One region of the Rummeliibacillus sp. GQ308 genome, then DNA from elsewhere that is predicted to be linked to it. Evidence: riboswitches for the same ligand, from Rfam matches in the RefSeq annotation. Region 1 holds a riboswitch; each other region holds the start of a gene.
The links. A riboswitch is a leader RNA that binds a small molecule or an ion and turns the genes downstream of it on or off. The one in region 1 is predicted to bind S-adenosylmethionine.

Region 1 (3,284 bases):
TACTTACCTCTAGCTGAAGGGCACGGCTTCCATTGATCACTACTCTGCCATGGTGCTCCAACCAAGAGAGAACAGCACTTGTTAACTCTGGAGCAAAGCGGTTGCCTCGTGTATGAGATGAAGCACTCATGCGATTGTAAAAAATCCCTTCAGGTGGAACAGACGTAAGATCAACTGTCCCTCTTACAAGATTCCAATCTTCATAAGGAAGTTCTAACTCTTCTAATCTTTTAAATAGATGTTCTGTCCATTCACTATTCTCATGAATTACGTATATTTTAGACATGATATTCCTGCCCCCTGCTTTTGTTTTCTATGATTATGGACTTTAATTCTTCCACTTTCGGCATAACCTGTTTCGAAAAGCGTTCTAGTTCCTCTAGCTGTGGAGAACATTGTAATAATAGTAAATCAACTCCAGCTTCCTCAAAGGCTATAATTTGATTTGCAATGTGCTCAGGTGTGCCAACTAAATTCGGTCGGATTCCGCGATTAGATACTGAATAATCCTGTAACTGAATTTGATGTTCAAGCTCTGACTTAGATGTAAAGTCTTTAAAGCCTGCATATCCACTTAGATTGCTCACCGTTGTAATTCGTTTTAACTCTTCCTGCGCTTCTTCCTCCGTATCACGGCAAATCACATAGGCTGCCATTCCAATGGTTTTAAAGGGCTCACGACCAGCTTCTTCTCTACGCGTCTTCATATCAGAAATCTTAGCCTTCGCTTCCTCCACTGTATGACCATGAATGACATAAGCATCACACAATGATGAAATGATCTGTTTGCCTTTTTCACTTTCACCGCCAGCATATAAAATCGGATGAGGACGTTGCACTGGTTTAGGCGAAAGCTTTGCCTGATCTATTTGATAAAACTTCCCCTGATATGAAAATGTATCTTCCGTCCATAAGCCTTTCAAAATTTCAATAAACTCTGCCGTTCTATCATAGCGCTGGTCATGTTCAGTAAAATCGCCGCCATATTGCTTCGCCTCTTCAGCCCACCAACCCGAAACTACATTTAATGTGAAACGCCCCTTGCTAATATGGTCAATAGTTGCCGCCATTTTCGCAGTTACAGCAGGATTATGAAATACGGGGCGAACGGCTGCCATGATCTCAATTTTTTCTGTTACTGCTGCCAAAGCTGCCGCCGTAGACCATGCCTCTAACGAATCTTTGTCAGTGCCTTTAATATCATTTAAATATAGTTCTGCGATTAATGTTGTATCATATCCCCACTTTTCTGCTGATTGAATGATTGTTTTCGCATACTCATACGTGGGTGGCATATTTTCTTCCTTTACATTTCTCAACCAACCACCAAAAATAGGCAACCAAAAACCGTACTTCATTTCTCCACTCCTTTTCCTCCTGCTATATATACAAATAAAAAAGTCTCCTCCCGAGATAGGGAAAGAGACTTCTAACAAAACAAGTTTGTCTTCTCCTATCTTCCAAGCTATATGCCTGATGGAATTAGCACAGTATTCTACTACATTAGCAGAACCTGTTGCTGAGGTTTCAAAGGGCCATGTCCCTCCACCTCTCTGGATAGATCGAATTATTTGATTTTTGGAATTTCAACTTAAAATGAATATTACCCATAATATGAACCATTGTCAATAGATTATGCCATTAATCCTAACTAAGTTAATAAGAAAAGGAGGTTTATTATTATTTCTAAGCATTTGAACGATGTTAATCCCTATAGTTAGTGGGTAGTATTAGGATATACTACCATGGGCTACTGAAAAATTGTCAGTACAGCATCCTGTATTTTTATCAGAACCACATGCTATTAGAAAAGAGGAATAACATTGAAACTTTCAGGAAATACAATCCTTATCACAGGCGGAAGTTCTGGAATTGGCTTAGCTTTTGCAGAAAGATTTTTAAAAGCAGGAAACAAAGTGATCGTTACAGGACGGAGAGAAAATGTTCTTCAGCAGGCAAAAGAAAAATTTCCAGAGCTGATCATTCATCAAAGCGATGTAAGCAGTGAATCTGAGCGCATTTCCCTATTCGAATGGGTAACAGAAAACTATCCCGAAGTGAATGTGTTAGTGAACAACGCAGGAATGCAACAACGTTTTAACATATTAAAAGCAGATGCAAAGAACGATTGGGCTTATTTCAATCAAGAAATTACGACCAACATTGAAGCGCCATTCCATATAACGATGCTTTTTGCACCCTATTTCGCTAAAAAAGAAGAAGCCACTTTTATTAACATTACATCTGGGTTAGCTTTTACCCCGATGGTTATCGCGCCAATCTATTCAGCTACAAAAGCAGCATTCCACTCCTTTACGATGAGCTTGCGTCACCAGCTTGCCGAAACAGGTGTAGAAGTGATTGAAGTTGCCCCTCCAGCAGTCAACACAGACCTAGGCGGAGCCGGACTGCATACAAATGGAGAGCCATTAGACGAATTTGCAGATGGCATTTTCAAAGGCTTACAAGAAGGCAAACAAGAAATAGGGTACGGCTCTTCCGTTGAACGACTCCGCATGCCACGAGATAAGTCAGATGAGCACGTAGCCAATATGTATAATGCCATGAAACATACTATTGAATAACATGCTTGAATTAAAAAAGAAAAACTCGCCGCAATCGGCGAGTTTTTTTCTGTAATAGTGGTAAACCAATTCAAAGTATTTTAAGAATCACGGACATGAGTACAGATCAAAAACCGTTTACTTCATAGAATACTAATGTGTGAGATACACAATAACAAAAGAGCGGTAAACAGCACGGCAAACAAGATGCTCTAGCGAAAACAAAAATAGTTGCTACTGTAGAAGCATTATCTAATCGCATTCAATATGTAGTGAATGATTTTGTAAGAATTAAAGCAGTATCTAATAAAATACGTGGTCGTGATAACGCTCTTGCACAAAACATTAAAAAAATGGATAAACAATGTCAACCCATTCATTCAAATACCATCTCATCCCATTCAGATTATCATCTTATGTAAAATAAATTCGCATCTCACACATTAAATTGAGGAGTGTACAACAAATTGTTGTACATTCTTCTTTATATTGTAAACAAAAATATTTTTTATTTTTTGTCCCCTTTTCTCTACTTTCTTCTATTTACTTTATAAAAGCTGAAAGAAGGAGAAAACATGGCACGTTTTGAATATTTAGCACCTTATACATCTTTTACAACTATACAAGAAATGGACGAGTAAGTGGAACAACACATCCGCAAGCATTACTACAATTTGACCACATCCGATAAGTCCGTTCTTTATAAAATGGCTTCGCATG
Region 2 (3,284 bases), on a different contig from region 1:
CGAAATATCCAGGATTTCCTCTATTTGATTTGTCAGCATCTCTTTAGCAGCATGAGGACGTGGCTTATTCGGATTGCTGACGAGGACTTTTGCTACTTCTAGGTCGACATCTAGCATCTGTTTCAATTGACTGCGCTTTTCTGTTAATATGCGATAGACCCCCTGGCCAACTGTACCAAAACCTAATATAGCAACCTTTACCTTTTTCAAAAAACCGCCTCCATTGTCTTATACTGAATTAATCTACATACTGATGATTTTAGCTTACACAGAGTATGTTTACAAGATAAATCCTCCTACAAAAGACATGTGTGTACCTGGAGTGTTCATTTAAATCAAAATGAAAAGAGTGAAAAGACAATCCATCACTCTTTTCTTTATTTATTTAAAAAATTTTTTAGGAAATGCTGCTACTTCCCTGAGGCGAAGCGAAACTCATTAACAAATTATTTTGCTGCAACTTTTGGGCTTACCTTTGTGAATGCTTCTTCAAGTGCAGAGATGATATCATCGATTGCTTCTAACCCAATAGATAAGCGAATTAATTCCTCTTGCACGCCTGATTTTTTCAACTCTTCACTGTTTAATTGTTGATGAGTTGTTGAGGCCGGATGAATAATCAATGAGCGGGCATCTCCTACATTTGCCACGTGACAGAACAATTCGACATTGTCGATAAATTCGCGTCCAGCATCTCTGCCTCCTTTAATTCCAAATGTAAGAACAGAGCCATAGCCATTCTTTAGATACTTTTTAGCAAGAGGAGCGAATTCACTATCAGAGAAGCCATTGTATCCTACCCATTCCACCTGAGGATGCTGACGTAAGTATTCAGCTACCTTTCTAGCATTTTCATTATGATAAGGCACACGAAGATGCAGTGTTTCAAGACCTTGCAATAGTTGGAAGGCAGCATCTGGGCTAAGCGTTGGCCCAAAGTCGCGCAGCAATTGTACGCGCAGGCGTGTAGCGAAAGCTGCATTACTCACATCAATGCCATAGCGGATGCCATGATAGGATTCATCTCTTTCTGTATAGTCAGGGAATTTGCCTCGTGTCCAATCAAACTTGCCTGCATCCACCACCACGCCAGCGATTGTTGTACCGTGCCCGCCAATCCACTTAGTCGCAGAGTGAATCACAATATCAGCGCCATATTCAATAGGATTACATCCAATCGGTGAGGCAAATGTATTGTCGATGATTAGAGGGATTTCGTGTCGATGGGCAATATCCGCAATACTTTCGATATCTGCTACTGAAAGACTAGGATTACCAATCGTTTCAACATAAATCGCTTTTGTATTTTTTTGGATTGCCCCTTCAAAATCTTCAAGCTTCCGTTCATCTACAAATGTAGTATTGATTCCGTATCGCGGCAAAGTATTAGCAAATAAATTGTACGTTCCTCCATACACACTCGCAGCTGAAACTATATGATCACCAGCACGCGCTATATTTAAAATAGAAAATGAAATGGCCGCCATGCCTGATGATAAAGCAACCGCTGCTGTTCCACCTTCAAGCAAGGCTACTCGTTTTTCAAAGACATCAACAGTTGGATTCATGATTCGAGAATAAATATTGCCTGGCTCTTCCAAGGCGAATAATTTCCGTGCATGCTCTGTATCATTAAATCTATAGGCTGTTGTTCGGTATATTGGCACCCCAATTGCACCAGTTGTAGGATCAGGCGTTTGGCCACCACGTACTGCTAAAGTCTCTTTACGAAATTCTGTCATTCTAATTCCCCCTAATATAGTTTGAGATGGAAAGCTGAGGTGTGGCAAGGATTTTTCCAAAAGAAAAACCCTTCTTCACATAAGAAGAGGGTCATTAGCATTTTCCTCCCCTTATCTGTCAGATTCGCAATAAAGAATCTGTAGGAATTAGCACCATGTAAGATAACTTACTGGTTGCCGGGCATCGCAGGGCCTTTCCCTCCGCCACTCTTGATAAAGGTAATTTATTCTGTTCCATCTTGTTGTTGTAAGTATAGGTATTGCATTTTAAAAAGTCAATACTATTTTTTGATATTTCTAAATATTACATACAAGCGGATTCGTTTCGCTAGTCATTTCCTACAATTTCTCCTATAGTTAATTAGAGAAATCCACAAAATAGGAGTTGTTCTACAGATGGTTAAAGATTTATTGCGTAGCCATTCATCAGTTCGAAAATATACAGGTGAAGAGATACCAAAAGAGGTTGTACGAGATTTAATTGAAACAGCACAAATGGCTGCTACCTCACATTTCATCCAAGCATACAGTGTCATCTGGGTAACTGATGCCGACAAAAAGAAAAAATTAGGCGAGCTCTCTAACAATGAGTTCCAATTCAAAACAGCAGGTGCTTCTTTCTTATTCTGCGTTGACTTCAAGCGTTTGGAGGCTGCCGGCAAAAAGCAAGGTGTAGAAATTGTGGCTGATTCTGCTGAAAATCTTCTTGCAGGCGTAGCCGACGTAGCGCTATTTGCACAAAACTTTGTTATTGCCGCTGAATCAGAAGGATACGGCATTTGTTATATTGGCGGTGCACGCAATAACCCAGCTGATATCAGTGAATTATTCAATCTGCCTGAACACGTTTTTCCTATGTTCGCCATGACGATCGGAAAACCGACGAAAAGAAATGAAACAAAACCAAGACTTCCACTGGATGCCGTGCTACATGAAAATAGTTATGATGAAGAAAAATACGATACATTACTTGATGAATATGATGCGACATTAGAAGAATACTACCAACACCGTTCATCGAATCAAAAAATGTCGAATTGGACAAAACAAATGGCTGATTTCTTAGTTGAACAGCGTCGTCCATTTATCAAAGACTTCCTTGCATCCAAAGGATTTACTTGGAAATAGAAAAATGCTCTATAAGGTTTTTGGCTTTTGCCTGCCTTATAGAGCTTTTTTAATTATTTATCTTCGATTCCCTCTATAACCATTTCTTTTACTGGTAAAAAGACTTCGCTTGAATTCACATATTTCAGCTTCACCGTGTCGCCTTCTTTCAGATAGACTGCGAGAGGAGCCACTTCTGAACTCACAATATAATTTTCTTTATTATCTAGCAAGAAGGAAACAGTTGTGAAATCCCCATTCTTTTCCTTATAAACGCGGACTACTTTTCCTTGAGTTTCTTTTTCTTCTGCTGCAGATGTTCCTTTTAACGAACTGTTGCCAATTCGGGAGATAATGGTTTTATATTGCCGTAGTGCTTCATTGGGTGTTGCTGCAGATACTGAAAGTTCAGGCCTTGCTGCAGACACAATCGAG
Region 3 (3,284 bases), on a different contig from region 1:
CGAAGTGCCCATAAGCCGCTGTTTGTTTATAGATTGGACGGCGAAGATCAAGCATTTTAATAATGCCTGCAGGACGCAAATCAAATGTCTCACGCACGGCTTCTACTAATTCGCTTTCTGTGACCTTTCCTGTACCAAATGTGTCTACAGAGATAGAAACTGGCTGAGCTACACCGATCGCATATGCTAATTGAACTTCTGCGCGCTCTGCTAAGCCTGCAGCTACAATATTTTTAGCTACATAACGTGCTGCATATGCTCCAGATCGGTCCACTTTTGTTGCATCTTTCCCTGAGAATGCACCGCCGCCATGACGCGCATATCCACCGTATGTGTCAACGATGATTTTGCGTCCTGTAAGACCTGCATCCCCTTTTGGTCCACCTATTACAAAGCGGCCTGTTGGGTTAATGAAGTATTTTGTGTTTTCATCCAGTAATTCAGCTGGCACTACATTATTGATTACTGTTGATTTAAGATCTTGTTGAATTTGTTCTAATGTTACATCTTCATCATGTTGAGTTGAGATAACAATTGTATCCACACGTACTGGATGGTTGTTTTCATCATACTCAATTGTTACTTGTGTTTTTCCATCCGGACGCAAGTATGCAAGTTGACCTGTCTTGCGAACCTCTGTTAAACGACGTGCCAATTTGTGCGCTAAGCTGATTGGAAGCGGCATTAACTCAGGTGTTTCATTGCAAGCATAGCCGAACATCAACCCTTGGTCCCCTGCACCAATTGCTTCGATATCTGCATCTGACATTTTTCCTTCACGAGCTTCCAGTGCTTGGTCTACACCTTGTGCAATATCAGGTGATTGTTCGCCAATTGCTACAAGTACTGCTAGGTTTTCTGCATCGAAACCGTATTTACCGCGTGTGTAACCAATTTCAGCTACTGTATCTCTTACAATTCCTTTGATGTCAACGTATGTTGAGGTCGTCACTTCTCCTGCAACAAGGACAAGGCCTGTTGTGACAGTTGTTTCACATGCAACTCGCGCATTCGGGTCTTTTGCAATAATGGCATCTAAAATGGCATCCGAAATTTGGTCACAAATTTTATCTGGATGTCCTTCTGTTACGCTTTCTGAAGTAAATAATCTTCTGTTAGTCATTTGGTTGGTTTCCTCCTAAATCAACGAGATCCTCTCGAAAGTGATACGGTACTCATTACCCATGTCCGTTTAAATGGATTAAACGCCAAGCTTTAGCTGCTTTTTAAACACGAGGATATAGAAAGTGCCCTTACATACATGCTATATATTAATATGAAACAAAATCAATTTGCCTCAATTTTTACACAAAAAAACCTTTCGCTCATTCGCACAATGAGGAAAGGATATGTTTCGTAAGCACCTTTCACTCTTATCGTTCAAGGAATATTCCTTGCATCAGATTAGCACCAGCGCATTTACCACTTGATAAAATGCAGGTTGCCGGGTTTCTTAGGGCCTGACCCTCCACCAGCTCGGGATAAGAGTATCCGTTCTATAGCATATAGTAAGCGAATTGAACAAGAAAGTCAAATTTTCGATAAAAAATAAAGAAAAAAGTTGATTTTTGATGAATTTTGTTGTGTGATGTAGTTAAGCGTTTTCGTAAAGTAAATTAATGAATTAATTTATATAGAAAACTTTTAAAAAATAACGAGTTATTAGTATAGACTAATACGCTTAATGTGTTATACTAATTCTCGAAATGATTAATACTCACCCACTTAGCAAGGGTAATAATATAAAAAGGATGGTACGTACACAGATGAATTCAGTAGAAATTGCGAATGAACTGAATGATTTATTACAAGGGCGCAATATTTTAGAACAGCTTTCAGTTCCACAATTAGTGGAAAAAGCAACTTCACGTGGAGAAGCAATCTTAACGGTAGATGGTGCTGTTCGCGCAGTAACTGGCAAATATACAGGACGTTCTCCTAAAGATAAATTTATGGTAGAAGAAGAATCCTCTAAAGACAAAATTGATTGGGGTAAAATCAATCAACCTATTTCTTCAGAAGTTTTCGATTCATTATATACGAAAGTAGTAGACTATTTAAAAGAAAAAGAAGAAATTTTTGTTTTCAAAGGATTTGCGGGTGCTGACCCTTCATCCCGTCTTGGCATTCGTGTTGTGAACGAATTCGCATGGCATAATTTATTTGCACATCAATTATTCATCCGCCCTACAGCTGAAGAATTAGAAGAACATGAAGCAGATTTCACTATTGTTTCTGCTCCTACCTTTAAAGCTGATCCAGCAGTAGACGGAACATCTTCTGAAACATTCATTCTCGTATCTCTAGAAAAACGCATTATTTTAATCGGCGGCACAGAATATGCTGGCGAAATGAAAAAATCAATCTTCGGCATTATGAATTACCTATTACCACAACAAGGTATTCTGTCTATGCACTGCTCTGCAAATGTTGGTGAATCAGGCGATGTAGCATTATTCTTCGGCCTATCCGGTACAGGTAAAACGACTTTATCTGCTGACAGCAATCGCAAATTAATTGGTGATGATGAGCACGGCTGGTCAGACAATGGAGTATTCAATATAGAAGGAGGCTGCTACGCGAAAACAGTCAACCTTTCTGCTGAAAAAGAACCAGAAATCTATAATGCTATCAAATTTGGCACAGTGCTTGAGAATGTAACAATCGATCCAGAAACACGCATACCTGACTATGATGATACTACATTAACTCAAAATACACGTGCTGCATACCCAATCCAAAATATCGAAAATATTGCAAGTCCATCTGTTGGTGGTCACCCTAAAACAATTATTTTCTTAACAGCTGATGCGTTTGGCGTATTGCCTCCAATCAGTAAATTAACGAAAGAGCAAGCGATGTATCATTTCTTATCTGGCTTCACTTCCAAAATTCCTGGAACAGAACGCGGTGTCGTAGAACCAGAACCAGTATTCTCTACATGCTTTGGCGCTCCATTCTTCCCACTACATGCTTCTGTATACGCAGAAATGTTGGGTGAGAAAATCGATGCTCATGAAGCTAATGTATTCTTAGTTAATACAGGCTGGACTGGCGGCAGCTATGGTGAAGGCAGCCGTATGAAACTTTCTTATACTCGTACAATGGTTCGCGCTGCAATCGACGGCAAGCTAGACAATGTATTCACAGAGCAAGATCCATTCTTTGGTCTATCTATGCCTACACAAATCGAAGGCGTGCCAACAGAAGTTTTAAATCCGCGTAATGCATGGGCGGATAAAGATGCTTATGATCAAAAAGCTAAAGAACTTGCTGGCATGTTC

Region 2: it holds a riboswitch for S-adenosylmethionine, as region 1 does, so the genes downstream of both, AC6CHJ_RS00170 (O-acetylhomoserine aminocarboxypropyltransferase/cysteine synthase family protein) here and AC6CHJ_RS13105 (LLM class flavin-dependent oxidoreductase) in region 1, are expected to answer to the same signal.
Region 3: it holds a riboswitch for S-adenosylmethionine, as region 1 does, so the genes downstream of both, metK (methionine adenosyltransferase) here and AC6CHJ_RS13105 (LLM class flavin-dependent oxidoreductase) in region 1, are expected to answer to the same signal.

What each region holds. Positions count from the first base shown of each region.
Region 1 is NZ_JCAXDQ010000003.1:156,108-159,391, forward strand. Features, by position in the region: gene AC6CHJ_RS13100 (ATP-grasp domain-containing protein) at 1-286, opposite strand, end outside; gene AC6CHJ_RS13105 (LLM class flavin-dependent oxidoreductase) at 279-1,358, opposite strand; SAM riboswitch class I at 1,451-1,564, opposite strand; gene AC6CHJ_RS13110 (SDR family oxidoreductase) at 1,824-2,585, shown strand.
Region 2 is NZ_JCAXDQ010000001.1:23,510-26,793, reverse strand. Features, by position in the region: gene AC6CHJ_RS00175 (homoserine dehydrogenase) at 1-210, opposite strand, end outside; gene AC6CHJ_RS00170 (O-acetylhomoserine aminocarboxypropyltransferase/cysteine synthase family protein) at 447-1,742, opposite strand; SAM riboswitch class I at 1,851-1,962, opposite strand; gene nfsA (oxygen-insensitive NADPH nitroreductase) at 2,139-2,870, shown strand; gene AC6CHJ_RS00160 (hypothetical protein) at 2,924-3,284, opposite strand, start outside.
Region 3 is NZ_JCAXDQ010000001.1:2,182,402-2,185,685, forward strand. Features, by position in the region: gene metK (methionine adenosyltransferase) at 1-1,123, opposite strand, end outside; SAM riboswitch class I at 1,371-1,488, opposite strand; gene pckA (phosphoenolpyruvate carboxykinase (ATP)) at 1,767-3,284, shown strand, end outside.